3 regions of the Plantactinospora sp. WMMB334 genome follow, and region 3 is predicted to be linked to each of the others. Evidence: riboswitches for the same ligand, from Rfam matches in the RefSeq annotation. Region 3 holds a riboswitch; each other region holds the start of a gene.

The links. A riboswitch is a leader RNA that binds a small molecule or an ion and turns the genes downstream of it on or off. The one in region 3 is predicted to bind cobalamin.
Region 1: another riboswitch for cobalamin. It lies ahead of ACN27G_RS01360 (ribonucleoside-diphosphate reductase subunit alpha); the one in region 3 lies ahead of ACN27G_RS00975 (acyl-CoA thioesterase).
Region 2: another riboswitch for cobalamin. It lies ahead of metE (5-methyltetrahydropteroyltriglutamate--homocysteine S-methyltransferase); the one in region 3 lies ahead of ACN27G_RS00975 (acyl-CoA thioesterase).

What each region holds. Positions count from the first base shown of each region.
Region 1 is NZ_JBMHME010000002.1:302,311-310,700, forward strand. It holds gene ACN27G_RS01335 (FtsK/SpoIIIE domain-containing protein) at 1-3,837, opposite strand, end outside; gene ACN27G_RS01340 (hypothetical protein) at 3,837-5,207, opposite strand; gene ACN27G_RS01345 (hypothetical protein) at 5,422-5,676, shown strand; gene ACN27G_RS01350 (Scr1 family TA system antitoxin-like transcriptional regulator) at 5,643-5,942, shown strand; gene ACN27G_RS01355 (DUF397 domain-containing protein) at 5,966-6,163, shown strand; cobalamin riboswitch at 6,501-6,707, shown strand; gene ACN27G_RS01360 (ribonucleoside-diphosphate reductase subunit alpha) at 6,839-8,390, shown strand, end outside.
Region 2 is NZ_JBMHME010000002.1:310,737-322,034, forward strand. It holds gene ACN27G_RS01360 (ribonucleoside-diphosphate reductase subunit alpha) at 1-803, shown strand, start outside; gene ACN27G_RS01365 (ribonucleotide-diphosphate reductase subunit beta) at 800-1,852, shown strand; cobalamin riboswitch at 1,898-2,112, shown strand; gene metE (5-methyltetrahydropteroyltriglutamate--homocysteine S-methyltransferase) at 2,228-4,465, shown strand; gene ACN27G_RS01375 (NADPH:quinone reductase) at 4,619-5,599, opposite strand; gene ACN27G_RS01380 (ester cyclase) at 5,642-6,259, opposite strand; gene ACN27G_RS01385 (winged helix-turn-helix transcriptional regulator) at 6,355-6,735, shown strand; gene ACN27G_RS01390 (serine hydrolase domain-containing protein) at 6,842-8,245, shown strand; gene ACN27G_RS01395 (ABC transporter substrate-binding protein) at 8,304-9,872, shown strand; gene ACN27G_RS01400 (ABC transporter permease) at 9,869-10,942, shown strand; gene ACN27G_RS01405 (dipeptide/oligopeptide/nickel ABC transporter permease/ATP-binding protein) at 10,944-11,298, shown strand, end outside.
Region 3 is NZ_JBMHME010000002.1:191,482-201,704, forward strand. It holds gene ACN27G_RS00950 (prenyltransferase/squalene oxidase repeat-containing protein) at 1-2,256, shown strand, start outside; gene ACN27G_RS00955 (hypothetical protein) at 2,253-3,218, shown strand; gene ACN27G_RS00960 (CbiQ family ECF transporter T component) at 3,265-4,401, shown strand; gene ACN27G_RS00965 (ABC transporter ATP-binding protein) at 4,398-6,017, shown strand; gene ACN27G_RS00970 (ECF transporter S component) at 6,014-6,817, shown strand; cobalamin riboswitch at 6,983-7,202, shown strand; gene ACN27G_RS00975 (acyl-CoA thioesterase) at 7,342-7,851, shown strand; gene ACN27G_RS00980 (LysE family translocator) at 7,848-8,489, shown strand; cobalamin riboswitch at 8,677-8,791, shown strand; gene ACN27G_RS00985 (peptidase) at 8,877-9,920, shown strand; gene ACN27G_RS00990 (hypothetical protein) at 9,974-10,223, shown strand, end outside.

The DNA of each region.
Region 1 (8,390 bases), 110 kb from region 3:
CACGCCGCTGTCCCGGGCGGTGGCCCGGGCCGCGATCCGGCGGATCGCCTCGACCTGCGCCGGGCCGGACGGGTCCGGGTCCAGCAGGGCGACCTGGATCTCCGCCTGGTCCGCCGAGCGCCAGCCGCGTCCGGGCGGCACCACCTCCGGCACCCGACGGTGGTTGACGCCGATCGCCGAGTAGTCGGTCCGGTCGGTCATCCGCAGCATGATCCGGTGGTCGTTCAGGTTGGCCACCCGCCCGGTCAACAGCGACCGCTCGGAGGACATCACCAGGTGCAGCCCGGCGGCCGGCCCCTCGCGCAGCAGGCCGAGGAACTGGTCCAGCAGCCGGCCGCCGTCGTGGTCGGCCAGGACGGCGGCCAGCGAGTCCCAGCCGTCCACCAGCAGCACCAGATGCGCCGGACGCTCCGTCGGCGGCAGCGCCGCCCGCAGCTCGTCGAGACCGGCGCAGGAGTGCCGGGCCAGCAGGTCGTGTCGGCGGGCCAGCTCGCCCTGGAGCCGGCCGACCAGGCGTTCCAGGCGTTCCAGGTCGGCCCGGGGGACGACCGCGCCGCAGTGCGGAAGCTCCGACAGCACCACCGTCGACCCGCCGGCCGCGTCTACGGCGTAGAGGTGCACGTCGGCGCAGGAGAGCGACCGGGCCAGCGACGCGGCGAGCGTACGCAGCAGCTGTGACCGGCCGGTGCGGGAGGCGCCCAGCACGTAGAGGTGTCCGAGGGTGGCGAGGTCACAGGTCAGCACCGGCTGGCTCTGCTGCTCCGGCAGGTCGGCGAGCGCGTACGGCACCGGGGGCAGGCCGGGACCGGCCCGGGACTCCGGCGGGGTGAGGTCGTCCAGCAGCACCACCGGCGGCAGCGGTGGCAGCCAGGGGCTCCGCTGCCGCTCGCCGCCGGTCTCGCGGGCGGCGGCGTCGATCGCGTCCACCAGCACGTCCAGGTCGGTGGCGGCCAACTCGTCCGGTGCGGTGCCGGCGTGTGTCGGCTCCACAGGTGGCGGCAGCGCCCGACCCAGCCGGGACCAGGGCAGTTCCGTGGCGTTCACCGGGGCGGTCGGCGGTGCCTCGGACGGGTCGGAGTCGGCATTCTGGTACACCGCGCCGACGTACCCGGTCTGGAAGGGCACTGTGGAGCGGTGGGCGAGCCGGGCGAGCGCCCGCCCGGGGGTGGCCACCGGGATCATCGCGGCGTCCGGTACGTCGATCACGTCGGAGCTCTCCGTCGGGTCGGTGACCCGCAGCGCGATCCGCAGGTTGGTGTTGGCCCGGATGTCGGTGGTCACCACGCCGCCGGGGCGCTGGGTGGCCAGGATCAGGTGGATGCCGAGCGACCGGCCCCGCTGGGCGATGCTGACCAGGCCGGGGATGAAGTCCGGCACCTCCCGGGCGAGCGTGGCGAACTCGTCGATGACCAGCACCAGCCGGGGCACCGCCGGCAGCGAGGGGTCGCGGCCACGCATCACCCGGTACTGGACGAGGTCCTTGGCGGCGACCCCGGCCAGGATCTCCTCACGGCGGCGCAGCTCCGCGCCGAGCGACTCCAGCGCCCGGACCACGAGGGCACTGTCCAGGTCGGTGACCATGCCGAGGGTGTGTGGCAGGCGTACGCAGCTGTGGAACGCGCTGCCGCCCTTGTAGTCGACGAGCACGAACGTCAACTCGTCCGGGCGGTTCACCGCGGCCAGCGACACCACCATCGTCTGCAGCAGCTCGGACTTGCCGGCGCCGGTGGTGCCCGCGATCAACGCGTGCGGCCCGTCCCGGACCAGGTCGAGGGTGACCGTTCCGTCGAAGCCGCTGCCGATCACGAAGCTGGTGGACGCGGGTTGCCGGGACCAGCGCCGGGCAAGGTCGGCGCCGTCCGGCGGGTCGGCCGCCAGCAGGTCCAGCAGCCGGCTGCGATCGGGCAGTCCGGCGGTTTCGTCCGGGGTGACGTCCCGCAGCGGGGCCATGGCCCGGGCGACCCGGTCGCACCACCGCGGGGTGACGAGGTCCGGACGTACTCCGGTCGCCTCGGGCACGCCGGTCTGCCGTACGGTCAGCCCGTCCGCGTCGGCCCGCAGCACCGCGGTGCACTCCTCCGGCAGCAGCCGCTCCTCGGCGTCGATGCAGATCGCGAAGACCCGTACCGCCGGCCCCTCGGTGAGCACCTGCACCATGCCGGAGACGTCGCGCAGCCGGCGCGCCCCGTCGACGACCAGCAGCACGTCGGGTTCGCTGAACATGACCTGGCCGAGCTGGGATCCCCGGGCCCTGGTCCGGGCGGTGACCAACGACACCAGCTCACCGACCCGGTTCGCCACCGTCTCCGGGTCGTTGCCGACCAGCGTGTAGGGCCGCCCGGCCGGGACTCCGTCCTCCGGCGGCCGGGCGTGCGGCAGCCACCGCACCCAGCTCCACCGCTCCTCCCCGCCCGGCTCGGTCAGCAGGCGGATCTGCAGGTCGCGCGGGCTGTGCAGGGCGGCGGCCTGGAGGACGAGCCAGCGTGCCGTCGCGTACGTGGTCTCCGCCTCGCCGGCCAGGCCGACCACCTGGCGGTCGACCAGGTCCACGGTGACCGGCGCGTCCGGCACGGTCCAGCGCAGATGTCGGTCCGGGTCGGCGCGGGCCGGGTCCTCCACCTCGATGAGCGACGGCTGGTCCATCGTGCCGACCCGCAGCACCAGATGGTCGGGGTCGCGGCGGCGCCGCTCCCACAGCCGCCGCCCGGGGCCGACGGCGGTGTGCAGGACGGTGGCCGGGTCGGGTGACGCCTCGCACCTGGCCGACCGTTCCTCGGCGACCGCCGCCGTCAGCTCCCGCAGCATCCGGGCGCGCTTGCGCCGGTATTCGGCGAGATCCCTGCGGTACCGCTTGCGGCCGCTGCGCCGGTCGGTGTACCAGTTCGACAGGGCCAGCACCGGGCTGAGCACCATGATCAGCAGGAAGAAGTACGAGCGGAAGAGGAAGACGAAGGCCAGGCCCAGCACCATCGGGGCGAGGATCATCAGCAGCGGGATCGGGCGGCGGGTCGGCTTGACCGGCGGGGTGGGCAGCCGGCGCCGGGCGAAGAGCAGCGGTGGCACGATCCGGGGCGGCCGGTTGAAGTCCAGCATCGGCACGTCCACGGCCGGCGTCACCGCGGCGTCCGGCGCCGGCCGCGGCACCAGCCGCAGCAGGCTCTCACCCACCGCCAGGTCCACCCCGGGCGGCCAACGGCGGGCTCCGTCGTGCCGTTGCGCCCAGGTGTCGGTCCCGTCCTCCGCCTCGTCCTCCCCCTCGTCCTCCGTCCCGTCCCGCCCCTGCCCGGCCGCGGGCTCCGCCGGCCGCGACCGCTCCGAGTGGTCCGAGTGGTCCGGGTGTCCGGGTGGACCCTCCGGCTCGGTCCGGGCGGGGGGTTGCGGCGCCGCCAGGCGTACCTCCGGACCAGCGGTGGCCAGCCAGGCGCGACCCTGGTCGTCGACGGTGAGCCGTGCGGCGTGCGCGGGCACCCCGCTGCCGCCCGGGTCGATCGCGGAGCCCGGCGCCGAGCCGATGTCGTGACAGCCCAGGCCGACCGGCCAGATCCGTCCGGCGCCGGGGCCGCCGACGCCGTGCACCTCCAGCCAGTGGGTCCGCAGGTCGCCCGGCAGGTCCCGTACCCCACCGGCCGCCGCCGGCCCGCCGTCGGCGAGCCGGACCCCGGCGACCAGCCCGGCCCGGCTCACCGTCCAGGTCGGATCCAGCCGTGCCCCGTCCAGATACCACTCGCCGGCTGCGCCGTCCTGCTCGACGACCGCACCGACCGGCGTCCGCACCCCGACGTCCAGCGCGACGTCCCGGTCGGTTCCGGCGGAGACGACGGTCAACAGCAGGCGCATCAGCGGTCTCCGTTACGTCCGGCGGGCTCGACGCCGGAGTGGACCATCGGCCGTCGCTGCTCGTGCGTCTGCTCGATCAGGTCGTCGTTGGTGCCGGGCGGGGCAGGTGTGCCCGGCGGGGCAGGTGTGCCCCGCGGTGGTGGCGCGGCCGGCACGGCGGGCGACGCCGCGACGACCGGCCGGCCGTCGCGGGGCATCGTTGGTCCCGGTCCCGCTGGTCCCGCCGGTTTCGCTGGTCCCGCCGGTTTCGCTGGTCCCGCTGGTTCCGCCGGGACGGAGGAGGCCGCGCCGGGGGCTGCGGATCCCGGAGAGTACTCCTCGGCCCAGGCCGGTGCCGGTGCGGTCGTGGGCGCGGCCCGGCGGGCGGGCCGCAGGCACCGGGCCAGCGGCGCGGAGTCCGCGTCGATCCGCAGTTCCGGCGCGATCACCCGGCCGGCCAGGTCGACCCGTAGCCGCCAGCGTGATCCGGGCAGGTAACCGGCGACCAGGACCAGCAGCCCGGGATCGTCGGCGACCAGGGTGGCGAGCTGCGCCGCCGCCGGCGGATCGGGCCGCCGGCAGACCAGGACGGTACGTCCGGCCGGCTTTGCCGAACGCCGGGCGAGAGGCGGCCGCGCGAGGGTCGTCAGGGCCTCGGCCATCGGCATCCGGTCGGTGCCGGCCGCCGCCAGACCGTCGCCGGGATCCGCCGCGATGACCAAACGCCGCACGCCGTGCCCGTCGGTCAGGGCCGAGAGCTGGACGGCCAGCGCGGACACCAGCCGCTCCGCCGGCGTCGGGGCTCCGTGCACCGACACGATGCCGGGGCAGCGGGCGAGATCCAGCAGCACCAGCGTGCTGGCGCGAACGCCCACGGCGACCGGCAGCGGGTCGCCGGTCGCCGGCCCGTGGACCGGTGGCAGCGGCCCGCGGGCCCGCCAGCTGCGCGCCGTGGTGACCTGCCACGAGGATTCCGCCGCCGGTAGCGGCACGTCCGGCCCCGCACCGGCGAGCCGCACGCCGAGTTCTCCCGGGCCCAACAGCACCAGGTACGGCCAGAAGTCGTCCCGGTGGGCCAGCGCCGATCGTGCCGACACGATCCCGGCTCGGGCCGCCGGCACCGGCCCCGAGCCGGCGAAGCACTCGTTGACCACCCGCATGCCGCGCCGAAGGCGGACGACGTTGACGATCGGCGCCACCAGGTCCCGCGCCGCGCCGACGACGCCGCGCCGGAGGCGCCGTCCGGTGCCCCGCAGGCCGTACCGGCGGTCGAACCACCGCAGCAGCACCACCAGCAGGATCAGCACTTCCAGGACGGTGAGTACGGCCAGCAGCGTCTGCCGATTGGTGTCCAGGAAGCGGCCGAGGCCGCTGAAGGACGGCGCGTTCAACCGTGCTCCTCCCTCACCCGTAGCGCGCCAGATGCGGCACAGCCGTGCCTCGATGCTAACCGTGGGCGGATGGCCGCCCTGGCGGCCGAGATCCATCCGGGAACGTCAGATCCGCAGTTCACGCTGCGCGGCCGCAGGGCGGAGTCGTGACCATATCCAGCCGATGAACTCTTGGTGACGATCCGTCCCACGTGCGGATCGCGGTGCCGCGGGCGTGCTCGGCCGCAGCGAGTCGAAGATATACAAGATCGAAGCAGGCGATGTCGGCATCAACCGCGGCGACCTCATCGTCATGCTCGACCGCTACGGCATCATCGACGAACAGCGCCGCGCCACCATCTTCGACCTCCAGCAGCAGGGCAAGCAGCGTGGCTGGTGGGCCAAGTACGGCCAACTGCCCAGCAACTACATCGCCGCACCGGCGGGCTTGAGGTCATGCGCACCCAGCTGCGCCACCTGGTCGAGATGAGCAAGCGGCCAAACGTCGAGCTGCAGGTGCTGCCGTTCAGCGAGGGCTGGCACCCCGGCACCGTCGGCTCCTTCTCGATGCTGGAGTTCCCGGAGGATGTCCACAGCCCGGTGTCGTACGTGGTGAGCCAGGCTGGCGACGCCTATCTGGAACGTGAGGATGACATGCGTCGGGTTACCCTTACCTACACCCACCTGCACGCGGCGGCGCTCAGCGCCAGCAAGTCCCGCGACCTGATCGCCGCCATCGCCAGGGATCTGGCTTAGACCCGGAAGAAGGAGGCGCGGCGATGGATCTGTCTCGCGCCGTGTGGCACAAGAGCACCCGCAGCGACGCCAACGGCCAGTGCGTAGAGGTGGCGCTGAACCTTCGCGGCGTTGTGCCGGTACGCGACAGCAAGGATCCCTTGGGGCCTGTGCTGGTGTTCGGGGCGACGACCTGGACCGCGTTCGTGGCTTCGATAGCGGCAGGCGGGTACAGGGCGTAAGCCCCGAGCACGCCCGACCTCTTCCGGGCCTGTCGCCGGTGGCCACTGCTGGGCTTCGGTCGTCCCGGCGTGCGTCGACCCGCGCGCCCCGGATCGTGTCGATGCACTCGTAATTTCTTGCGGCGGCAGAGCGTTAGGCCCGGTCGACTACCGTCCCACCCTGCGTCTGTTGGCTGGGTCAAGCAACCGCCTCGCCTCCCAGTCCGGGTTCGCAAGACCCTGGATCAGGCGCCCTCGATCTCCCCACCGTGACCTCGGCCCGCCTGGCCGATGTGGTCTTCCACCGCGACACGCCCGACACAGCATCTGGTGTTTCCTCGTTCGGTCGCACCCATATATGGTGTTGCTCGCAGCTGGTTCGGCTACCGATCCTCGGTAGCCGAGGCAAGAGGGAACCCGGTGCGAATCCGGGGCTGCCCCGCAGCGGTGAGTGGGAACGACCGCCGTCACACGGCACTGGACCCTCGGGTCCGGGAAGCGACGGCCAGTAGGCACGAGTACGACGCCCGCGAGTCCGAAGACCTGCCAGCGCGCCGCACGCGACGTGTGCGGCGGTCGAAGGCCGCGCGGGACGGCCGACGTCATCAGCCGGGCCTCGGCAGCTGTGCCGACGGTGCCCGGCGGCGTCCTTCCGCGCACCCGTCGACCTCTTGGGACAGGCGTGAGGAGGGGGACATGACCGCGACGCGCGAGGAGGTTGCGCCGGACCAGGCGGTGCCGGAGCAGCGCCGGCACGTGATGCGGGTCCGCAAGCGCAACGGCGACACCGAGCCGGTGGACGTCAACAAGATCGTCAGGGCGGTGGAGCGGTGGGTCGCCGACCTGGACGAGGTGGATCCGCTGCGGGTGGCGACGAAGACGATCAGCGGGTTGTACGACGGGGCGACCACGGCCGAGTTGGACAAGCTGTCGATCCAGACGGCGGCGGAGCTGATCGGCGAGGAGCCGCAGTACTCGAAGCTGGCGGCGCGGCTGCTGGCCGCGTACGTGGACAAGGAGGTCCGCGGTCAGGGGGTGGCGAGCTTCAGCCAGTCCATCCGGTACGCCCACGGGCTGGGGCTGATCGGGGACGAGACGGCCGCGTTCGTGGCCCGCAACGCCCGCAAGCTCGACGACGCCGTCGACCCGGACGGTGATCGGCGGTTCGAGTACTTCGGCCTGCGTACGGTCGCGGACCGGTATCTGTTGCGGCATCCGGAGTCGCGGCTGGTGGTGGAGACGCCGCAGTACTGGCTGCTGCGGGTCGCCTGCGGCCTGTCGCAGACGCCCGGCGAGGCGATCGACCTCTACCGCCTGATGTCCAGCCTGGCGTACCTGCCGAGTTCGCCGACGCTGTTCAACTCGGGCACCCGACACACCCAGATGTCGTCGTGTTTTCTTGTCGACTCGCCGCGCGACGAGCTCGACTCGATCTACGAGCGCTACCACCAGGTGGCGAAGCTGTCGAAGTTCTCCGGCGGGATCGGCATCTCCTGGTCGCGGGTCCGTGGTCGCGGCGCGTTGATCCGGGGCACCAACGGCAGGTCGAACGGGATCGTGCCGTTCCTGAAGACGCTCGACGCCGGGGTGGCGGCAGTGAACCAGGGTGGCCGGCGCAAGGGCGCCGCCTGCGTCTACCTGGAGCCGTGGCACCCGGACGTCGAGGAGTTCCTGGAACTGCGGGACAACACCGGCGAGGACGCCAGGCGTACCCACAACCTCAACCTGGCGAACTGGATCCCGGACGAGTTCATGCGCCGGGTGGAGGCGGACGGCGAGTGGTCGCTGATCGACCCCTCCGACGCGCCGGAGCTGCCCGACCTGTTCGGGGAGGCGTTCGACGAGGCGTACCGGGCGGCGGAGAAGAAGGCCGTCCGGACGGTGAAGGCCCGGGACCTGTACGGGCGGATGATGCGCACGCTGGCGCAGACCGGCAACGGGTGGATGACGTTCAAGGACGCGTCGAACCGGCTCTCCAACCAGACCGGGGCGCCGGGCAACACCATCCACCTGTCGAACCTCTGCACCGAGATCCTCGAGGTGAACAGCGACGCCGAGACCGCGGTCTGCAACCTGGGGTCGATCAACCTGGGTGCGCACGTCACCGCGGACGGCGTGGACTGGGAGAAGCTGCGGGCCACGGTACGTACCGCGGTGGTGTTCCTGGACCGGGTGATCGACATCAACTACTACCCGGCGGAGCAGGCGGCGGCGTCGAACCCGCGCTGGCGACCGGTCGGGCTCGGGT
Region 2 (11,298 bases), 120 kb from region 3:
TGCCGTTCGACTCCGCCGCGGCCCGGGAGCTGTCGACCCGGGTGCAGGAGGAGATCTTCCTGACCGCGCTGGAGACCTCGGCGGGGCTCGCCGAGCGGTTCGGCCCGCATCCGGCGTACGCCGAGACCCGCGCGGCGCGGGGCGAGCTGCACCCGGACCTGTGGGGTGCCGAACTCGGCCAGGTGGAGCGGTGGGCCGCGCTGCGGTCGACGATCGCCGCGCACGGCCTGCGGAACTCGCTGCTGGTGGCGGTCGCGCCGACCGCGACGATCGCCTCGATCGCCGGCTGCTACGAGTGCATCGAGCCGCAGGTCTCCAACCTCTTCAAGCGCGAGACCATGTCCGGCGAGTTCCTCCAGATCAACACCTACCTGGTGCGGGAGCTGAAGGCGCGCGGGCTGTGGACGGCGGCGATCCGCGAGCAGGTCAAGCGGGCCGAGGGCTCCGTGCAGGGCGTCGTCGACATTCCCGGCGACGTACGGGAACTGTTCCGCACCGCGTGGGAGCTGCCGCAGCGGGCCCTGGTCGACCTGGCCGCCGCCCGTGCCCCGTACATCGACCAGTCGCAGTCGTTGAACCTGTTCATGAGCGCGCCGACCATCGGCAAGCTCTCCTCGATGTACCTCTACGCCTGGAAGTCCGGGCTGAAGACGACCTACTACCTGCGGTCGCGTCCCGCGACCCGGATCCAGCAGGCCACCGTCGCGGTCACCCCGGCGACGAAGCCGATCGTCGCGGTGAGCGACGACGAGGCGCTCGCCTGCTCCCTGGAAAACCCCGAAAGCTGCGAGGCCTGCCAGTGACCACCACTCCCGAAACCCGCACCAGCACCGGCAGCGGCACCGGTGAGCGGCACCTGCTGCTCGACCCCGGCATGGATTTGACCCTTCGGCCGATGCGCTATCCGCAGTTCTTCGACCGGTTCAAGGACGCGATCAAGAACACCTGGACCGTGGAGGAGGTCGACCTGCACTCCGACCTCGCCGACCTGGCCCGGCTCTCCCCGGCGGAGCGGCACCTGGTGTCCCGGCTGGTGGCGTTCTTCGCCACCGGCGACACGATCGTCGCCAACAACCTGGTGCTCAACCTCTACCAGCACGTCAACTCCCCGGAGGGCCGCCTCTATCTCTCCCGGCAGCTGTTCGAGGAGGCCGTACACGTCCAGTTCTACCTGAACCTGCTGGACACGTACGTTCCGGACGAGAAGGAGCGGTTCGAGGCGTTCGCGGCGGTGGAGAACATCCCGTCGATCGCCCGGAAGGCCGAGTTCTGCTTCAGGTGGATCGACTCGATCTTCGAACTGCGGGAGCTGACGACCCGCGAGGACCGGCGGGCGTTCCTGCTCAACCTGATCTGCTTCGCCGCCTGCATCGAGGGACTGTTCTTCTACGGCGCCTTCGCGTACGTGTACTTCCTGCGCTCGCGGGGTGTGCTGCACGGCCTCGCCTCGGGCACCAACTGGGTGTTCCGGGACGAGTCCATGCACATGGCCTTCGCCTTCGACGTGGTCGACACCGTACGCGCCGAAGAGCCGGACCTCTTCGATGCCGAGCTGGAACAGCAGGTCAGGGACATGCTGGCCGAGGCGGTGGAGTGTGAGGTCCAGTTCGCCGCCGACCTGCTCGAACAGGGGGTCTCCGGCATGTCGCCGGCCGACATGCGCGAGTACCTCCAGCACGTCGCCGACCGGCGGCTGGCCATGCTCGGCATCGAGCCGATGTACGGCAGCCGTAACCCCTTCGCGTTCATGGAGTTGCAGGACGTGCAGGAGCTGTCGAACTTCTTCGAGCGGCGGGTGTCGGCCTATCAGGTCGGGGTCACGGGGGCGGTGAGCTTCGACGACGATTTCTGATTCGTACGCCGGGCGGCCTGGCGCCGATCCGACCGCCGGACCCGTACCATGGCGGATGGTGCTGGTTCGCCCCACTCCACAGGGTGGGGCGTCGTAAGAGGGAACCCGGTGCGAGACCGGGACTGCCCCGCAGCGGTGAGTGGGAACGACCGCCGTCAACGAAGCACTGGACCGGAAGAGGTCTGGGAAGCGACGGCCAGTAGGCGACCGTAGAGGTCATGCCCGCGAGTCCGAAGACCTGCCAGCGCTGCGCACACCACCCGGTGTGCGCCGCTGGCGGTCTCTCGGGAGGGCCAGGGCGGAAGCCGGTACCGTGCCGTACCCTGCCTCCCCCTCCCGCGCCCGCCGGACGCTTCGAGGGAAGGACCCTGTTTGATGAGTACCGCATTCGGCCAGAGCACCGTGCTCGGCTATCCGCGCATCGGTGCCAACCGCGAGCTGAAGAAGGCCGTCGAGGCGTACTGGGCCGGCGGCATCGACGCGGAGGCTCTGGAGCAGACCGCCGCCGGGCTCCGGGCCGAGGTCTGGCGGACGCTGGCCAACGCCCGTCTCGACGCCATTCCGTCGAACACCTTCTCCTACTACGATCACGTGCTCGACACCGCCGTCGCGGTCGGCGCGATTCCGGCCCGGTTCGCCCGGCTCGGCCTCTCCGAGCTGGACACCTACTTCGCGATGGCGCGCGGCGTCGACGCCGCGCCGGCGCTGGAGCTGACCAAGTGGTTCGGCACCAACTACCACTACCTGGTGCCGGAGATCGGCCCGGACACCGTCTTCACCGCCAACCCGGCGAAGGCGCTGCGCGAGTTCGCCGAGGCCCGTGACCTGGGGGTCACCACCCGGCCGGTGCTTGTCGGGCCGGCGACGTTCCTGCTGCTGGCCAAGGGCGCCGACCCGTTCGCCCGGCTCGACGACCTGGTCGAGACGTACGCCGGGATCCTCACCGCGCTGGCCGAGGCGGGCGTGGCCTGGGTGCAGTTGGACGAGCCGGGCTACGTCGCCGACCGCGGCCCGGCCGAGATCGACGCGCTGCGCCGCGCCTACACCCGGCTCGGCGCGCTCGAACGGCGGCCCCGGATCTTCGTGGCCACCTATTTCGGCGAGCTCGGCGACGCCCTGCCGGCCCTGCTGGACACCCCGGTCGAGGCGGTCGGCCTGGACCTGGTCGCCGGGCCGGGCAACCTCGAACGGCTCGCTGGCGCCGGCCCGCTGCGCGGCAGGACCATCGTCGCCGGCCTGGTCGACGGGCACAACATCTGGCGTACCGACCTGCGCGGCGCCGTCGCGGCCGGGGCGACCGTCGCCGGGCTGGCCGACCACGTCGCGGTCTCCACCTCCTGCTCGCTGCTGCACGTCCCGGTCGACCTCTCCGTCGAGACCCGGCTCGACCCGGACCTGTACGCCCGGCTCGCGTTCGCCCGGCAGAAGGTGGACGAGGTCGTCCTGCTCGGGCGGGCGCTGCGCGACGGGACCGCCCACCTGCCCGAGCGGCTGCCGCCCGTCCCGGCGGCCTGGCGGCACGACGACGTCCGGGCCCGGCTCGGCGCGCTCGCCCCGGCGGACCGGCAGCGCGGCGACTATCCGGACCGGGCCGCCGCCCAGCAGCGGCGGCTGGGGCTGCCGGAGCTGCCGACCACCACGATCGGGTCGTTCCCGCAGACCGCCGAGCTGCGCAGGGCCCGTGCCGAGCACCGGGCCGGCCGGCTCGACGACGCCGGCTACGTGCAGCGGATGCGCGCCGAGGTCGAGCACGTCGTCCGGCTCCAGGAGCAGCTCGGCCTGGACGTGCTCGTGCACGGCGAACCGGAGCGCAACGACATGGTCCAGTACTTCGGCGAGCAGCTCGACGGGTTCGCCGCCACCAGGTACGGCTGGGTGCAGTCCTACGGCTCCCGCTGCGTACGCCCGCCGGTCATTCACGGCGACGTGGCCCGCAGGGCGCCGATGACGGTCGACTGGTCCACCTATGCCCAGTCGCTGACCAGCAGGCCGGTCAAGGGGATGCTCACCGGACCGGTCACCATCCTGGCCTGGTCGTTCGTCCGTACCGACCAGCCGCTGGCCGACACCGCCGACCAGGTCGCGCTCGCGCTGCGCGACGAGTGCCGCGACCTGGAGGCCGCGGGGATCCGGGTAATCCAGGTCGACGAGCCGGCGCTGCGCGAGACCCTGCCGCTGCGCCGGGCCGACCAGAATGCGTACCTGGACTGGGCGGTCGGCGCGTTCCGGCTGGCCACCAGCGGTGTCGCCGACGACACCCAGATCCACACCCACCTCTGCTACAGCGAGTTCGGCGAGGTGATCAGCGCGATCGACGCCCTCGACGCCGACGTGACAAGCATCGAGGCGTCCCGGTCGAAGATGGAGGTCCTCGACGACCTCGCCGCGATCGGCTACCGCCGGGGCGTCGGCCCCGGGGTGTGGGACATCCACTCGCCGCGGGTCCCGTCGCGCGACGAGGTGGTCGAGGCGCTGCGGCGGGCGGTCGCCGCCGTCCCGGCCCAGCGGCTCTGGGTCAACCCGGACTGCGGCCTGAAGACCCGCGGCTACGCCGAGGCCGAGGCGTCGCTGCGGCACCTGGTCGCCGCCGCCGCCGAGGTCCGCGGAGACTGACAACGCCAGGCCGGGTGGGCTCCCCGCAGGGGCCCGCCCGGCATGACCCGGGAGTGACCGTGAGTGTCGGGTCGACCGCCTTCCGCTCCGTGATCGAGGCGGTCCGCGCCGTCGAGCACGCCAAAGCCCTCTTCGACGCCCCTACGCCGACGTTCAGCCACACTCCGGCGCCAGCAGGATCCGGTCGCGGGATCCGGCGTCGACGAGGTCGTGTGCCTCGGCGGTTCGTTCCAGGGGCAGCGGGGCGCGGATGGGGATGGACAGCGCCCCGTCGTGGGCTGCGGCGGTCAGGTCGGCCGCCGCCTGCTGTTTGGCCTCGGCGGGGAAGTCGTCACTGCCCAGCAGCCGGATGGTGATGTTGTCGAACAGCATGGGCCAGAACGGGAGGCGGGGCTGCTCGTGGCTGGTGGCGTAGGCCGCGATGACCGCCTGGTTCTTCGTCACGGCGGCGTCGAGGTCGATGTTGTCGGAGAATGACACCTCGATGATGCGGTCCACGCCCTGAGGGGCGTGTTCCCGGATCGCGGCGGCCGGGTCGTCGGTGTCGAGGGCGATGACGGGGACTCCGGCGAGTTTGACCTGTGTGGCGTCGTGCTGCCGGCGGACGGTGGCGATGACGGTGGCGCCTGCCCACAGGGCCAGCTGCGCGGCCAGGGAGCCGACGCCGCCGAGTGCTCCGTGCACCAGCACTGTGCTGCCGGTGACCGGTCCGTCGGCGAAGACCGCGCGGTGGGCGGTGATGCCGGGGATGCCGAGGGCGGCGCCGACGTCGTCGCTGACGGTGTCGGGCAGCTCGACGGCGTGGTCGTACGGGACCACCGTGAATTGCGCGGCGGTCCCGTACGGCCGGTACGACTGTGCGCCGAACACCCAGACCCGGCGGCCGAGGCGGTCCGGGGTGACTCCGGTGCCGACGGCGTCGATGACGCCGGCGCCGTCACTGTGCGGGATCACCCGGGGGAAGGGCATCCCGTAGCCGACCCAGTCGGCCCGTTTCTTCGTGTCACCAGGGTTGATGCCGGAACGGGTCAGTCGGACCCGGACCTCGCCGGGGCCCGGGGCCGGGTCGGGCATCTCGCCGACCTGGAGTACGGCGGTCGCCGGGCCCGGGTGCTCGTACCAGACTGCGCGCACGTCGTCTCACTCCCTTTCGTGGGTCACGTCCGCCCGGGGTTGTCACAGACCGATCTGTGCGTAGAAGGACTGGTTGTCCCAGAAGAGGAACTCCTCGTCCATGTAACCCCTGCGGCGGTTCCAGATCCCGATGGTGGCCATGTTGATTGCGTACTTCTTGCCGGTGGGCGGGAGGAAACCGCCGTTGCCGTCGGGCATGGGGCGGGTGAAGGTGCCGCGCATGACCCCGGTGACCGCGGTGAACTCGTTCATGGCGATGCGGATCGGGTGTTCGAGGATCCGGGTGTCGGGCGCCCACACGAACAGCGCTTTCAGGTCGGCGATGTGCTGGTCGATGCCGTCGGTGTAGTGCCCGTCGGGCCAGTGCACCCGGATGTTCGGGGCGTGGCTCTCGCCGAGGCGGCTCCAGTCGGCGTGGGTGAAGACGTCGAAGTCGAGTTCGTCGAAGGTCTTCAGGTGGGCCCGCTCGGCTGGGTCGAGGCCGTGCGGGAACGGCGGGTTGGGCACCGGCGTGGTGGCCGGGTCGGGCAGCGGTGTGGTGCGCAACGCCTGGTGGGCCAGGGCGGGCTCGCCCAGGGCGAAGGCGCTGAGCGCGGTCGCGCCGAGCGCGGCGGCGCTGCTGTCGCGCAGAAGGGTGCGGCGGTCCATCACGGTACTCACTCTCTCGTGGGTTGCGATGTCGACCTCGAGCATCGAGGTTTCTGCAAGAAACCGCAATCCCCTAGATACCGCTGTGAGTGAGGTAACGTTGCCTGGTGGAAACCTGGACTGATCAGCCCGCGGACCTGTATGACGTGTTCGCGCGCATGTGTCCGTCGAGGTCGACACTCGAGCGGGTGACCGGCCGCTGGGGCAGCCTGATCCTGGGTGCGCTGGCGGGCGGGCCGATGCGTTTCAACGAGTTGCGGCGCCGGGTGGACGGCATCAGCCAGAAGATTCTGGCGCAGTCGTTGCAGGCGCTGGAGCGCGACGGTTTCGTCGCACGCAACGAGGTCAGCACTTTTCCGATGCACGTTGAATACTCGCTGACCGGCTCCGGGCGCGCCGTCGCCGAGCACCTGCTGGCCCTGTTCGCCTTCCTGCAGGCCCAGATGCCGGCGGTGCTGCAGGCGCAACGCGACTACGACAACCGGTAACCGCTGAGGCCGGCTAGCCGTCGTTGTTCGATTCGACCAGGACGCGGTGAATTTTTCGTCCGGATCGACGAACACCGGGTCGGGCCTGGGATTTTACGATCGCGATATGACGACGATCACAGACGTCCAGGCGATCCTGGAGGCTCGTGTTCCGGAACTGCTCCGGGGATACCGGATACCGGGCGCGGCCTGGGGGGTCCTGCACGACGGCCGGATCGTCGACGGCGCCGCAGGGCTGCTGAGCACCACCACCGGAGTCGAGGCGACGCCGGACTCGCTCTTCCAGATCGGCTCCATCACCAAGCTCTGGACGAGCACGCTCGTGCTGCAGCTGGCCGACGAGGGCAGCATCGACCTCGACGTGCCGGTCCGCACGTACCTGCCGGAGTTCCGGATCGGCGACGAGGAGGCCGCCGAGGTCGTCACGACCCGGCAGTTGCTGAACCACACGGCGGGCTTCGAGGGCGACATCTTCACCGACACCGGCGTCGGCGACGACTGCCTGGCGAAATACGTCGCCACCCTGCACGACGTGCCGCAGCTCTTCGCGCCCGGCGAGCAGTTCTCCTACAACAACGCGGGATACTGCGTGCTCGGCCGGCTCGTCGAGGTGGTGCGCGGGATCCCGTACGACGACTGCCTGCGCCGGCACCTGATCGGGCCGCTCGGCCTGACCCACACGGCGACCGGGCCGTACGAGGCGATCCTGCACCGGGTCGCGGTCGGCCACCTGGAGCCGGAGCCCGGTGCCGGTCCTCGTCCGGCGCCCGTCTGGGCGCTCGCCCGGTCCAACGCGCCGGCCGGTGCCATGCTCGCGATGCGCCCCCGCGACCTGCTCGGCTTCGCCCGGATGCACCTCGAGGACGGCCGGGCCACGGACGGCACGCGTGTGCTGGCGTCGGGCACCCCGGCCCGGATGCGGCGGCGCGAGGTGGCCCTGCCCGATCTCGGGCTGATGGGCACCTCCTGGGGGCTGGGCTTCGAACGCTTCGACACCCCCGGCGGCGCGCTGGTGGGGCACGACGGCAACACCATCGGGCAGGCCGCCTTCCTCCGCCTGGCCGTCGAGGACGGGCTCGCCGTGGCGCTGATGACCAACGGCGGCGATGCGATGTCGCTCTACCGCGACGTCTTCCGCCTCGTGCTGGGCGAGCTCGGCAGAGTCGCGCTGCCCGACCTGCCGCGACCGCCCGAGAACCCGCAGCCGGTGGACGCGCGGCGGTTCGTCGGGACGTACACCTCGCAGGTGGCCGACCTGACGGTCAGCCAGGACGAGGACGGCCGGATCTGGATCGAGCAGACGCCCAAGGGCGACATCGCCGAACTCGTGGGGCAGGCGTCCCGCAAAGAGCTCGTGCAGTACCGCGGCGACAGCCTCATTCCGCTGGAGCCGGAGCACGGCATCCACGCACCGCACGCGTTCGTCGGCGACGACGGCGCGGGCCGCGCCCGGTTCCTGCACGTCGGCCGGGCCGTCCGCCGGGCGGACGCCACCGCACCGCCCGCCTGAGCCGGGCCCACCACGCCCATCCCCCGTCGAGCCGGCAGGCTGGAAGAGGTTTTCTTTAATGAAACTCATAACTGGTACGAGAATTGTCGGTACCGCCGGGATCTGCGCGTCGCTGGCGCTGGCCGGATGCGGCGGCGGAGGCGGCGGCGGCACGGGACAGCAGTCGCAGGGGCAGGTCGTGGACGGCGGCACCTTCACGATGGCGCTCTCCGCCGACCCGGGCAACCTCGATCCGCAGTCCTCGGCCGCCACGGCACTCTTCACCGTCACCCAGCTCGGGTACGACACGCTGGTCAGCGTCGACTCGAAGAGTGGGGAGATCAGGCCGCAGCTCGCGGAGAAGTGGAGCGCGCGGGGCACCGACGTCACGCTCACCCTGCGCAAGGGCATCACCTGCGCCGACGGCACCCCCATGACGGCGAAGGTGGTCAGCGACAACCTCGGCTACGTCGGCGACCCGGAGAACAAGAGCCCGTTCCTCGGCACCTTCCTGCCGGCCGGCGCCACCGCCAGCGGCGACGATGCCGCCGGCACCGTGACCCTCAAGCTGGCCGCCCCGGCGCCGTTCGTGCTGAACGGGCTGGCGAGCCTGCCGATCGTCTGCCCCGGCGGGATGGCCGACCGTGCGACCCTGGCGAGGGGCACCTCGGGCACCGGGCCGTACACCCTCACGGAGGCCGTGCCCGGCGACCACTACACGTACGCGATCCGCGAGGGTTACGACTGGGGACCGGACGGCGCGACCACCGCCACCCCGGGCATGCCCGACACCGTCGTGATCAAGATCGTGGAAAATCCCGCCACCGCAGCGAACCTGCTGCTCTCCGGCGAGCTGAACGCCGCGCAGGTGACCGGGCCCGACGCCGAGCGGCTGGACAGGGCCGGCCTCTTCGCGGCGCGCACCACCGCGCTGCTCGGCCAGCAGTGGTACAACCAGGCCGAGGGGCACGCCACCGCCGACCCGGCCGTCCGGATGGCCCTCACCCAGGCGCTCGACCTCGCCGAGGTGCGGACCGTGCTCTCCGCCGGCAAGGGCACCCCGCCCACGACGCTCGCCGCGATCGAGCCGGTCGCCTGTCCCGGCGGGCAACTCGGCGACGCGCTGCCGGCCCACGACGCGGCGGCGGCCACCGAGGCGCTCAAGAGGATCGCCGGCAGGCCGCTGGTCTTCGCGTACCCGACCACCGGGGGGAGCGCGGGCACCGCCGCCGCCGAGCTCGCGGTGCAGCAGTGGAAGGCCGCCGGGGTCGAGGTCACGACCAAGCCGCAGAGTGCGGACGTGATGAACCAGACCCTCTTCGGCACCGGTGACTGGGACATCGCCTGGGCACCGGTCAACGTCAACAGCCCGGACCAGCTCGTGCCGTTCCTCTCCGGGCCGACCGTGCCCGACGGCACCAACTTCGCCGGGATCGGCAACAGTGGGTACGACGCGGCCGTGAAGCAGGCCAGCGCGATGGACGGCGTCGCCGGCTGCGCGAGTTGGCTTGCCGCCGAGACCGCGCTGGTGAAGGCGGCCGACGTGGTGCCGTTCGCGAACCAGCAGGTGCCGACGTACGGCGTCAAGGCCCGGTTCGAGACTCCCGGCCAGCTCATTCCGACGAGCATCCGGATGCTCGACCGATGACCACCGACCGGCTCGGCACGCGGCGGATCGGCAGGGTCGCCGCATCCGTCCGGTCGCGGCCGGCGGTGCGGGTGGAGGGGGAGGGACCGGCGGCCGTACCGCCGCCGGTCCTCCGGATCGTCGACAACGCATGGTTCCGCTTCGCGCTGCGCCGGGCCGCCCGGCTCCTGGTCTCGCTCTGGGTACTGGTCACCGCCGCGTTCCTGATGATCCATCTGGTACCCGGGGACCCGGTCCGCTCCGCGCTCGGCCCCACCGCCCCGGCGGCGCTGGTGGCCGAGCGCCGTGCCGCGTTGGGTCTGGACGACCCGCTGCTCACCCAGTACGCCGCGTACCTGAAGGGCCTCTTCACCGGGGACCTCGGGGTCTCGATCCTGACCCGGCTGCCGGTGACCGAGGTCGTCGGTCAGCGCCTGCCGGCCACGCTGACGCTGGCCACGCTCGCCTTCCTCGCCGCGGTCGCGCTCGCCCTGCCGGTCGGGGTGGTGATGGGTGTGCTCACCCGGCGGGGTCGCGGCCGGCGCGCCGAGGTGGCCTTCACCACCGGCAGCGTCGTGCTCGGCGCGATCCCGGACTTCCTCCTCGGCGTGGGTCTGGTGTATCTGCTCGGCGTCACACTGCAATGGTTGCCGGTGGCCGGCAACGCCACCGCCGCCGGATACGTGCTGCCGGTGCTCTCCCTCGCCGTGGGGCCGGCCGCGATCCTCGCCCGCATCCTGCGGGTGGAGATGGTGAGCGTGCTGGACGCCGACTACCTGCGCACGGCGCGTGCCAAACGCCTGCCGGTCCGCTCGCTCTACCTCGGCCACGCCCTGCCCAACGCCGCCACGGCCGCGCTGACCCTCTCGGGCCTCATCCTCGGTTCGATGGTCGCAGGCACCGTTCTGGTCGAGAACGTCTTCGCCTGGCCCGGCCTCGGCACCACGATCGTGCGGTCGATCCTCAGCAAGGACTACCCACTGGTGCAGGCCATCGTGCTGATCTACGGCCTGGGCGTGCTGCTGATCAACACCGCCGTCGACGTCGCGCTCGCGCTGCTCGACCCCCGGTCGATGATCCGGGAGGGTTGAGGTGAACCTCCGCATCGGACACCGCTGGCTCCGCGTGCTGCGTACCCCGACGGGCCGCACCGCGGCCGGGCTGGTCCTGGTGGTCCTGGTGATCGCCGTGGTCGGTCCCGCGCCGTGGAGCGGGCGGGCGAACGCCGTCGACACCGCCGACATCCTCGCCGGTCCGTCGGCCGAGCACTGGGCCGGGACCGACAACCTGGGCCGGGACATCGCCTTCCGGGTGCTCGAGGCGACCCGGCTCTCGGTCGGTCTCGCGCTCGCCGCCACCGCCGTCACGGTGCTGGTGGGGCTCCTGCTCGGCACCGCGCCGTGGCTGCTCGGCCGGCGGGCCGGTCGGCTCGTGTCGGGTGCGGTAC
Region 3 (10,223 bases):
GGGGAGGTGCAGGCGTGGGTCTACGGCGGCACCGACATCGGTGGTACGACAGGAAGGCCGACCTTCACCCCGGACGAGGTCCGAGCCGCCGGCCCTACGCCGTCTCCGACCGTCTCCCCGACTGCCGGTCCCGGCGGGCCGGGCGCCCCGCCGACCGAGGCGCAGATCACCGCCGCCTCGTCCTACCTGGTCGGGAAGCTGACCGACGGTGACCATGTCTACAACCAGGATGGGCAGTTCGTCGACCACACCCGCAGCATCGTGGTCGCGACGGCGCTCGCCGCCGCAGGCGGGCAGGACCCGACCCTGACGAAGATGCGCGACTACCTTGCCGCGCACGTGGAGGCGGCGGTCCTCCCCGACGGTGCCGACGGGCTGCCCAACCAGTTCAACGCGGCCAACCTCGCGCTCCTGGTCACCATCACCGGCGGCGACCCGCGTGCCGTCGGCGGTCGAGACCTGTTGGCGGTGCTCACCGATCGGGTGTGTACGGCGGCCGACGCCGGCGCGGGCTGCACCGCGGCCGGGGACTTCGCCGGCTCGTACGCCCCGGTGACGCACGCGTTCGCGCTGCTCGCCCTGCGCCGCGCCGGGGTGACTCCACCGGCGGCCACGGTCGAGCGGCTGTTGCGGTGGCAGTGCGCCGGGGGTGGGTTCGCCGACTCGCTGATCGCGCCCGGTGACCCGTGCACATCGGACCCGGCGAACACCGGTGCGGCACTGCTCGCCCTGTCCGTACTCGGCGGGCACGATAGCGAGGTCACGGCCGCGAAGGCGTACCTGACGGGGACGCAGCAGGCCGACGGCGGCTACCTGCCCTACGTCGGTGCCGGGGCGTCGGACAGCTACACCACCGCGATGGCGGCGCAGGGGCTGCTCGCGGTCGGGGCTGCGGAGCCGGTCGCGGCGGCGCGCGGTTTCCTCGCCGCCCGGACGGCCGCCGACGGCGGCCTGAGCCCGGATGCGACGGTGCCCGAGTCGGACCTGGTCGCGACCTCGGGCGCGCTGCCGACCCTGGCCGGGCAGAATCTCGCCACCTTGACGCATCCGCTCGGTGGGGAGCCGCCGCAGGGCCCGACCCCGGATCTGGCCAAGGGTGTGGCGTGGCTCGTCGCACCGGCGCAGCTCGTCGACGGACGCTACTACGAATCGTTCCCCGGCTTTCCGGAGTTCGGGCTGACGATCGACGGCGCGTTCGCGCTGGCCGCCGCCGGCCTCGACGACGCCAAGCTGCGAGCGATCACCGATTTCATAAGCAGCGGCGGCAAGGTGGGCGAGAGTGAGTTCACCGTCGACAGTTGGCTGGGGATCGGCACCGAGTTTCCGTCCGGCGGCGCGATCGGCAAGGTCGCGCTCCTCGCCCAGGTCACCGGCTACGACCCGGCCACCTTCGGCGGCCACGACCTGATCACCGCCCTGCACGACATCACCTGCACCACGGCCGATCCGGCGACCGGCTGCGCCGCCGCCGGGAACTACCGCAATGCCCCGTCGGTGTTCGCGCAGGTCCTGGGCATCATCGCGCAACTGCGGGCCGGGCGGACGCAGGACGCCGCCGCCCCGATCGAGTTCCTCAAGAGTCTCCAGCGGGCCAACGGCGCGTTCCCGAGTCTGATCCCGGCCGAGGGCAGCGGTGACGAGGTCGACAGTACGGCGATGGCCGCGATGGCCCTGGCGATGCTCCCCGACGACCCCGACGCTGCCACCGCCGCTGACAAGGCCCTCGGCTGGCTGGCCAGCCAGCAGCAGGCCGACGGCGGGTTCCCCGGCGCGGCCGGTATCTCCACCAACTCCACCGCATTGGCGATCCAGGGGATGACGCTGCGGCGCGGGACCTACAGCACCCAGATCGGTAAGGCACTGGCGTTCCTGGCCGGGCAGCAGAACCCCGACGGTGGGTTCAACGTCGCGGCCGACGGGCAGGCAGGCTCCGACGTTCGCGCCTCGACCCAGGTCGTCGGCGGGGCCACCGGCATCTCGTTCGGCACCCTGCTACGCGACGTCCACGGCCTCGACCCCTCCCCGACGCCAACCCCGTCCCCGTCGACCTCACCAACCCCGTCGACCTCACCAACCCCGTCACCGTCGGTATCCAGCGAACCGAGCGCGACGCCGCCGCCGGACGCGATGCCGGTGACCGGCGGGTCGATCGTCTCGCTGACCCTCGGCGCGCTCGTCCTGATCATCGCCGGTGTGGTCCTGCTCGTCCTCGCCCGCCGCCGCCGGACCACCACCGACACGGCAGGCCGGTCATGATCCGCCGTATCGGCGCCGCCGTCGCCGCGTTGGCCGTGGTGCAGGCGGCGGCCGTCATCGCCCCGGCGGCCACGTACGCGGCGCCGCTGCCGTTGGGCCAGTGCACCACCCGATCCGGGGTGATCCTCGCCGTCGACTTCAGCCGGTGGGGCGGTCCGCTGCTGCGCTCCTGCGGCACCACCCCGACGACCGGCTACCAACTGCTCAACCAGGGCGGTTGGAAGACTGCCGGCACCGGACACGACGGGCCGGCGTTCATCTGCCGGATCGGGTACTCCGGCTTCCGCAACGGCACCCAGTATCCGCCGCCGAGCGAGGAGCGGTGTGTGCTGACTCCGCCGGCGTCCGCGTACTGGTCGTACTGGCATGCCGACCCTGGCGCGAACACGTGGGAGTACAGCCAGCTCGGGGCGATGAGCTACAAACCGAGGCCGGGAAGTGTCGATTTGTGGATCTTCGGGGGAACCGACATCGGCGGTACCAAGGGCCGGCCGACGTTCAGCCCGGACAGCGTCCGGGCCCACAACACCGCCCCGGTCCCGAACGCGCCACCGGCTCCGGCCCCGACGACCAGCCGGCCCGCTCCCGGCGGCAACCCACCTCCGGTGCAGGAGGCACCCGCGCCACCCCCCGCGACGGCCGACGGCGTTCCCGGCACGGTGCCGGTGCCGACTGGTCCGAGCGGCGTTCCCGGCGTGACCCCATCCGCCACGGATCTGCCGTCCGGCTCGCCGAGCCCGGCGGCGTCGGACGCCGGTGCGGGGGCGACCGGTGGCAGCAGCGCTCCGACGGTCGTCGACGCCGTCCCCACCCAGGCGGCACCCGCCGACCGTGGCTCGGCCGGCCCGCTGCTGATCACCGTGGTCGTACTCGCGCTGCTCGGGATCGGCGGCGCGGTACTCGGCTGGCGTCGGCGGCGTACAAGCCTCGACACCATGCCACCGGAGGAGCCGGCACCGTGATCCGCGCTCGGTGCAGCGCGCGTCCGGGCGCGGCCCCCGGTCCGGCGTGAACACGGCGGGCCTGCGCGCCGCGCGGCTGCCCCGAGGGCTGCATCCGGTCGCCTGGTGGCTGTGGGCACTCGCCCTGGCCACCGCGGCCAGCCGCACCAGCAACCCGCTGCTGCTGGCCCTCGTCTTCGCCGTACTCGGCTTCGTGGTCACCGCCCGGCGTACCGACGCACCCTGGGCCCGGGCGTTCCACTACTACCTGATCCTCGCGCTGTCGGTCATCGTCATCCGGGTCGTGTTCCGGATTGTCTTCGCCACCGGCGTCACCCCCGAGGACCACATCCTGTTCCGGCTGCCGCATGTGCCGACCCCGGACTGGTATGCCGGAATCCAGATCGGCGGCCCGGTGTCGCTGGAGGCCACCCTCTCCGCCGCGCTGGACGGGCTCCGGTTGGCCTGCCTCCTCTGCTGCATCGGCGCCGCGAACAGCCTCGCCAACCCGAAACGTGCCCTGAAGGTGCTGCCCGGCGCCCTCTACGAACTCGGCGTGGCCGTCACCGTCGCGCTCAGCGTCGCACCGCAACTCGTGGAGAGCGTGCAGCGGGTCGCCCGGGCCCGCCGGCTTCGCGCCGGCCGCTCCCGAGGGCTGCGGGCGGTACGCGCGATCGCGCTGCCGGTGCTGCACGACGCCCTGGACCGGTCCCTGCGGCTGGCCGCCGCGATGGACTCCCGAGGCTACGGCCGCACCGGCACCGCCACCCGCACCTCCCGGCGCCTCACCGGAGCCCTGATGCTCACCGGCATGGCCGGGCTGTGCGTCGGCGTCTACGGCCTGCTCGACCCGAGCGTGCCCCGCCCCGTCAGCCTCGGCGCCCTGGCCACCGGCATCGTCCTGAGCGTCACCGGCCTGGCCGTCGGCGGGCGGCGGGTCTCCCGCAGCCGCTACCGCCCCGACCCCTGGCAGTGGCCGGAATGGGTCGTCGCCGGCTGCGGCATTGTCACCGCCGTCGTCCTCACTGCCGGGACCGGCTACGACCCCGCCGAGCTGAACCCCGGCCTGTACCCGCTGGCGTGGCCGACCCTGCCCCTGCTTCCCACCGCCGCGATCCTGCTCGCGGCGCTCGCCGCGTTCGCCGCACCCCCACCACCACGGCCCAGACCGATCGCCGTTCCCGCCGCCGGAGCCCATTCGTGATTCGCTTCGACCACGTCAGCATCACCTACGCCGGCACCGGCCGACCGGCGCTGCGCGACGTCACGCTCACCATCGACGAGGGTGAACTGTGCCTGGTCGTCGGGCACACCGGATCCGGCAAGTCGACCCTCCTCGGCGCGATCAACGGCCTCGTCCCGCACTTCACCGGCGGCACCCTCGCCGGCCGGGTCACCGTCGCCGACCGGTCCACCGCCGAGCACCCACCGCGCGAGTTCGCCGAACTCGTCGGCGTCGTCGGGCAGGATCCGGTCGCCGGGTTCGTCACCGACACCGTCGAGGAGGAACTCGCCTACGGCATGGAACAACTCGCCCTCACCCCGACGGTGATGCGGACCCGGGTCGAGGAGACCCTCGACCTGCTCGGCCTCGCCGACCTGCGCCACCGGGGCCTGCACGAGCTGTCCGGCGGACAGCAGCAGCGGGTCGCGATCGGCGCCGCCCTCACCGCCCATCCCCGGGTGCTCGTCCTCGACGAACCCACCTCGGCGCTCGACCCGACCAGCGCCGAGGACGTCCTCGCCACCATCACCCGCCTCGTGCACGACCTCGGGATCACCGTCGTCCTCGCCGAACACCGCCTCGAACGCGTCATCCCGTACGCCGACCGCCTCATCCGCCTCGACGGCGACGGCACCGCCCGTTACGGCGACCCGGCCACCCTCCTTGCCGACAGCACCGTCGCCCCACCGATCGTGCACCTCGGCCGCCTCGCCGGGTGGGCACCGCCACCGCTGTCCGTCCGCGACGCCCGCCGACACACTCCCACCCTGCGGCAGCGGCTACCCACCACACCATCGGTCCCACACCGTCCCGCATGCGCCGACGGCGAGGTGGCGCTGACCGCCAGGGGAGTGGTGGTCCGGCACGGGCCGGTCGTCGCCGTTCGCGGCGCCACCCTCGACCTGCACGCCGGTGAGGTGGTGGCGTTGATGGGCCGTAACGGGTCGGGCAAGTCGTCCCTGCTGTGGGCGTTGCAGGGCGCCGGCCGCCGCGCCGGCGGCACGATCCGCACGGGTGGTTCCGACCCGGCCAGGGTCACCCCGGTCGAGGCCCGTCGGCTGGTCGGGCTGGTGCCGCAGACCGCCACCGACCTGCTCTACCTCGACACCGTCGGCGCCGAGCTCGACCAGGCCGACCGTGACGGCGCCACCCCCGGAACCGCCCGGCGGCTACTCGACGACCTCGCTGCCGGCATCGCCGACACCGAGCACCCCCGGGACCTCTCCGCCGGGCAGCAGTTGGCGCTGGTCCTGGCCATCCAACTGGCCGTCACACCCCGGGTGGTGCTGCTCGACGAACCGACCCGAGGACTCGACTACACCGCCAAAGCCGCCCTGGTCCGCACCCTGAACCAACTCGCTGGGCAACGACACGCCATCGTCGTGGCCACCCACGACGTCGAGTTCGCCACCGCCGCCGCCGACCGGGTCGTGGTGATGGCCGGCGGCGACGTCGTCACCGACGGCCCCGCCCCGACGGTCCTCACCGCCTCGCCGACCTTCGCCCCGCAGGTCGCGAAGATCCTCGCCCCGCTGCCGTACCTCACCGTCGGCCAGGTCGCCGCCGCCCTCGACACACCCCAGGCGCAGCCGTGACCGCCGTACAGGTCCCGGCCCGGGCGACCGCGACGATCGTGATGGCGTCGTTCGTCGGCCTCGTCGCCTTCCTGTGGCCGTTCGTCGTCGCCCCCGGCACGTTCGGCGCCGCCGAAACACCACCGCTGATGTTCGGCGCCCTGCTCGTCCTCGTCCTCGCCGTAGTATTCGCCGAGATCGCCGACCGACGCATCGACGCCAAAGCCCTCGCCATGCTCGGCGTCCTCTCCGCGATCAACGCCGCCCTACGGCCCCTCGGCGCCGGCACCGCCGGAATCGAAACCGTCTTCTTCGTCCTCGTCCTCGCCGGACGGGTCTTCGGCCCCGGATTCGGGTTCGCGCTCGGCTGCACCTCCCTGTTCGCCTCCGCCCTCCTCACCGGCGGCGTCGGACCGTGGATGCCGTACCAGATGTTCGGCTGCGCCTGGGTCGGCATGCTCGCCGGCCTACTACCCAAAGCAAATGGCAAGGCGGAGATCGCGCTGCTGGCCGGGTACTCGGCGGTCAGCGGCTACCTCTTCGGCTTCATGCTCAACCTGTCCTTCTGGCCGTTCTCCCTCGACCCCGACAGCTCCATCGCCTACCAACCCGGACTGCCGCTGCTCGAACAGTTCCAGCGGTACTTCGCCTTCTTCACCGTCACCTCACTCGGCTGGGATACCGGCCGCGCCGTCACCACCGCCATCCTCGTCACCCTCACCGGCCCGGCCGTCCTCGGCGCCTTCCGCCGCGCCGCCCGCCGGGCGAACTTCCACACCACACCGACCTTCGAACACACCCGGCAGGGCGCCGACCGGTGAGCGCGGTGACTGTCTCGCCCGAGCCGCCGGTCAGGCGGCCCGGCCGTTGCGACCCGCAGGGGATGACGGCGTACTCGCCGCCGTCGGCGCCGCGCTGGTGAGACGATCCGCACACCCCGCGCTGGAGGCCCCTTCCGAAGCCCACAACGTGGGACGGCGGCGGCTATCATCGGCGTCAGCGCTGGTTCGCCCCGCCCGTGCAGGCGGGGCGTCGTAAGAGGGAACCCGGTGAGAATCCGGGACTGCCCCGCAGCGGTGAGCAGGAACGACCGCCGTCAACGGCACTGGGCGCACCCGCGCCCGGGAAGCGACGGCCAGTAGGAGACCGGACCCTGGTCCGGACGTGCCCGCGAGTCCGAAGACCTGCCCGCGCCGCACACACCGACCGGGTGTGTGCTGCCGCCGGCCTCGCGGGTGGGCCGGGCGGACCGCGTACCCGTCCGGTACCGCCTACCACGGCGCCCGACGGTCGGTGTGGTCTGTCCTTCCTGCCACAGGTCACGACCACCTTCGGGGGACAACCCGTGCGCGACACGATTCTGCCCAACCGCCCACCGTCCGCATCGCAGCTGACCCTGTCGCAGATCATGGACCAGCACCACACCAACCTGATGGGCACCGTGCACGGCGGCCGGATCCTGAACCTGATCGACGCCGTCGCCGGCGTGGTCGCCGCCCGCCACTCCGAAGGCCCGGCCGTCACCGCCGCCATCGACGAAACCGCCTTCCTCCAGGCGGTACGCGTCGGCGACGTCGTGCACGTCGAGGCCCGGATCACCTGGGCCGGCCGGTCCTCGATGGAGATCGCCGTCACCGTCACCGCCGACCGGTGGGACCGCGCCGTCCCACCCACCCTCGTCGCCACCGCCCACCTGGTGATGGTCGCCGTCGACGACAACGGACAACCACGACCGGTCCCCGCACTACTGCCGGAAACTGACGATGACCGCCGCCGCTACCAGGAGGCGCAGATCCGCCGCGAGCACCGCCTGACACTGCGCCGCGCCCTCGCCAGCCAGGCCGGCCTGGCATGAGCGAGTTCGGGTACGTGCCGGCCGGAACCCTCGTCGGCTACCTCGCCGTGATCACCCTGTTCATGCTCACCCCCGGCCCGGACATGCTGTACGTGCTGGCCAACGCCGTCCGCTACGGCGCCCGGGCCAGCGTCGCCGCCGCGGCCGGCGTCGCCGTCGGCGAGATCATCCATGTGGCCGTCGCGATCGCCGGGCTCTCGGTCGTGATCGCCAACTCACCGACCCTGTACGCGACGATCCGGTACGCCGGAGCCGCCTACCTGATCACCCTCGGGCTGCTGGCCCTGCGCCGACCGGCGAATCCCCCGACCGCCCGGCAGGACGCGGCGCCGGCAACGATCGGTCTGGTCAAGGCGGCCGGTCGTGGCCTGCTGACCAACCTGCTCAACCCGAAGATGATCCTCTTTACGATCGCGTTCCTGCCCCAGTTCGTCGACCTGAACCGAGGCCACGTCACCGCCCAGTTCCTGGTCCTGGGCGCCGTCTTCGTCGCCGTACAACTCGCCGTCGACATCGCACTCGGGCTGGTCACCGGCCGACTTGCCGGCAGACTGACCACCGGCCGGCCCGCCCGCCTGCTGCATCGAATCAGCGCCGTGGCCTTCTTCGGCATCGGTGTACACCTCGCCATCGGATAACCCGCCCGACGACCCACGTCGGCGCCCCGACAACCGCCGACAGGGCGCCAGTACGAGCGGCCAGCCGAAGAGCGTGCCCGCACAGGCAGATCCGTGACTTCGGCTGCCCGGAGGGTCGCATGTCCGGAGAGTCTCAGCAGGACGGCCGTTGACGACACGAGCCCGGATGGCCACACTGACTGCAACATCGTGATACCTGTGCGTCGATGGGGGAAGTCCGGTACAAGCCGGCGCTGGCCCGCAACGGTAGGCGGCGAACATACGCCGCGAGCCCGAGTACCCATCGACGTACCGCAAGGTTCCACCACCCGTCGTGGCCCACGGGTCGGAGCCGCCCGGGAGCGGTCCCGGGTCGCGTCGACCGTCGGGCCGGAAAGGCACCGATTGATGGCCGCCCTCCTCCGGCACCGCACCCGCACCCTCCTCACCGGCGTACTCGCCACCCTCACCCTGTCTGTGGCTGTCGCTGCACCGGCCGCCGCACAATCCACCCTCAACCGTGTCGACGCCGCCGCAGGATGGCTCGCCCGCCAGATGGTCGACGGCGAACGGTTCGAAGTCGTCTTCGACGGCGTCGCCTACCCCGACCAGGGACTCACCCTCGACGCGATCTTCGCCTTCGCCGCCGCGAAAGTCGCCGACACGAACGCCAGCAACGCCACCGCCTGGTTGGCGCAACCGGCGGTCACCACCGGCTACATAGGCGACGGCACCGAGGCGTACGCCGGAGCGACCGCCAAACTCGCCCTCGGCGCACAGGTCCGCGGCCTGAATCCGGCAGCGTTCGGCGGTGTCGACCTGATCGCCCGCCTCCACACCCTGATGGCACCAACCGGTAGGTTCACCGACCGGTCCGCCTTCGGCGACTTCAGCAACATGTTCAGCCAGTCCTTCGCGGTGCTGGCACTCGACCGGGCGGGCGGAGCACCCCCGGCGGCGGCGGTGGCCTTCCTGGCCGGCGCCCGCTGCCCCGACGGCGGCTTCCCCCTGCTACTCGCCCAGGCCACCTGCGTCAGCGACGTGGACGCCACCGCACTGGCGATCCAGGCACTCCTCGCCGCCGACCGTCCCCTCGTCGCCCAGGCGGCGGCTCGATGGCTGGTCTCCGTACAGGCCGACGACGGGTCGTTCACCGCGAACGGGGTGGCCAACGCCAACAGCACCGGACTGGCCGCGCAGGCGCTCCGCACCGCCGGCCGGGTCGTGCCGTGGCTGCACGCCCGCCAGTTCCTGAGCAGTCTCCAGCAAACCTGCACCGCGCCCGCGGTGAACCGAGGCGCGATCGCCTACACCGACGGCGGGTACGACGCCACCACCGCGACCCGCGCCACCGCCCAAGCCGTCCCCGGACTGGCGGGCAGCGGCTTCGCCACCCTGTCCGCCGCCGGCTCCCACCCGGCCGCCCCGACCCTGGCGTGTCCGCACCGATGACCACCATGGGAGGTTCACCAGTGCCTATCCCGATCCGCCGCCACATCGCCGCACTGATCGCCATCATCGTCGTCGCGGCCGGGCTGGTCGCCGCCGACCCGACGCCCCGCCCGGCGCACGCCGCCGCGTGCAGCCCCGGCACCGGGGTCACCGTCGTCGTCGACTTCACCGCGTTCGGCCTCGGCGTGCAGACCGCCTGCTACCTCGGCGACCCACCCACCGGCCTGGCCGCCCTGCAAGGCGCCGGCTACACCGTCACCGGCACCCAACGCTGGGGTCTCGCGTTCATCTGCCGCATCAACG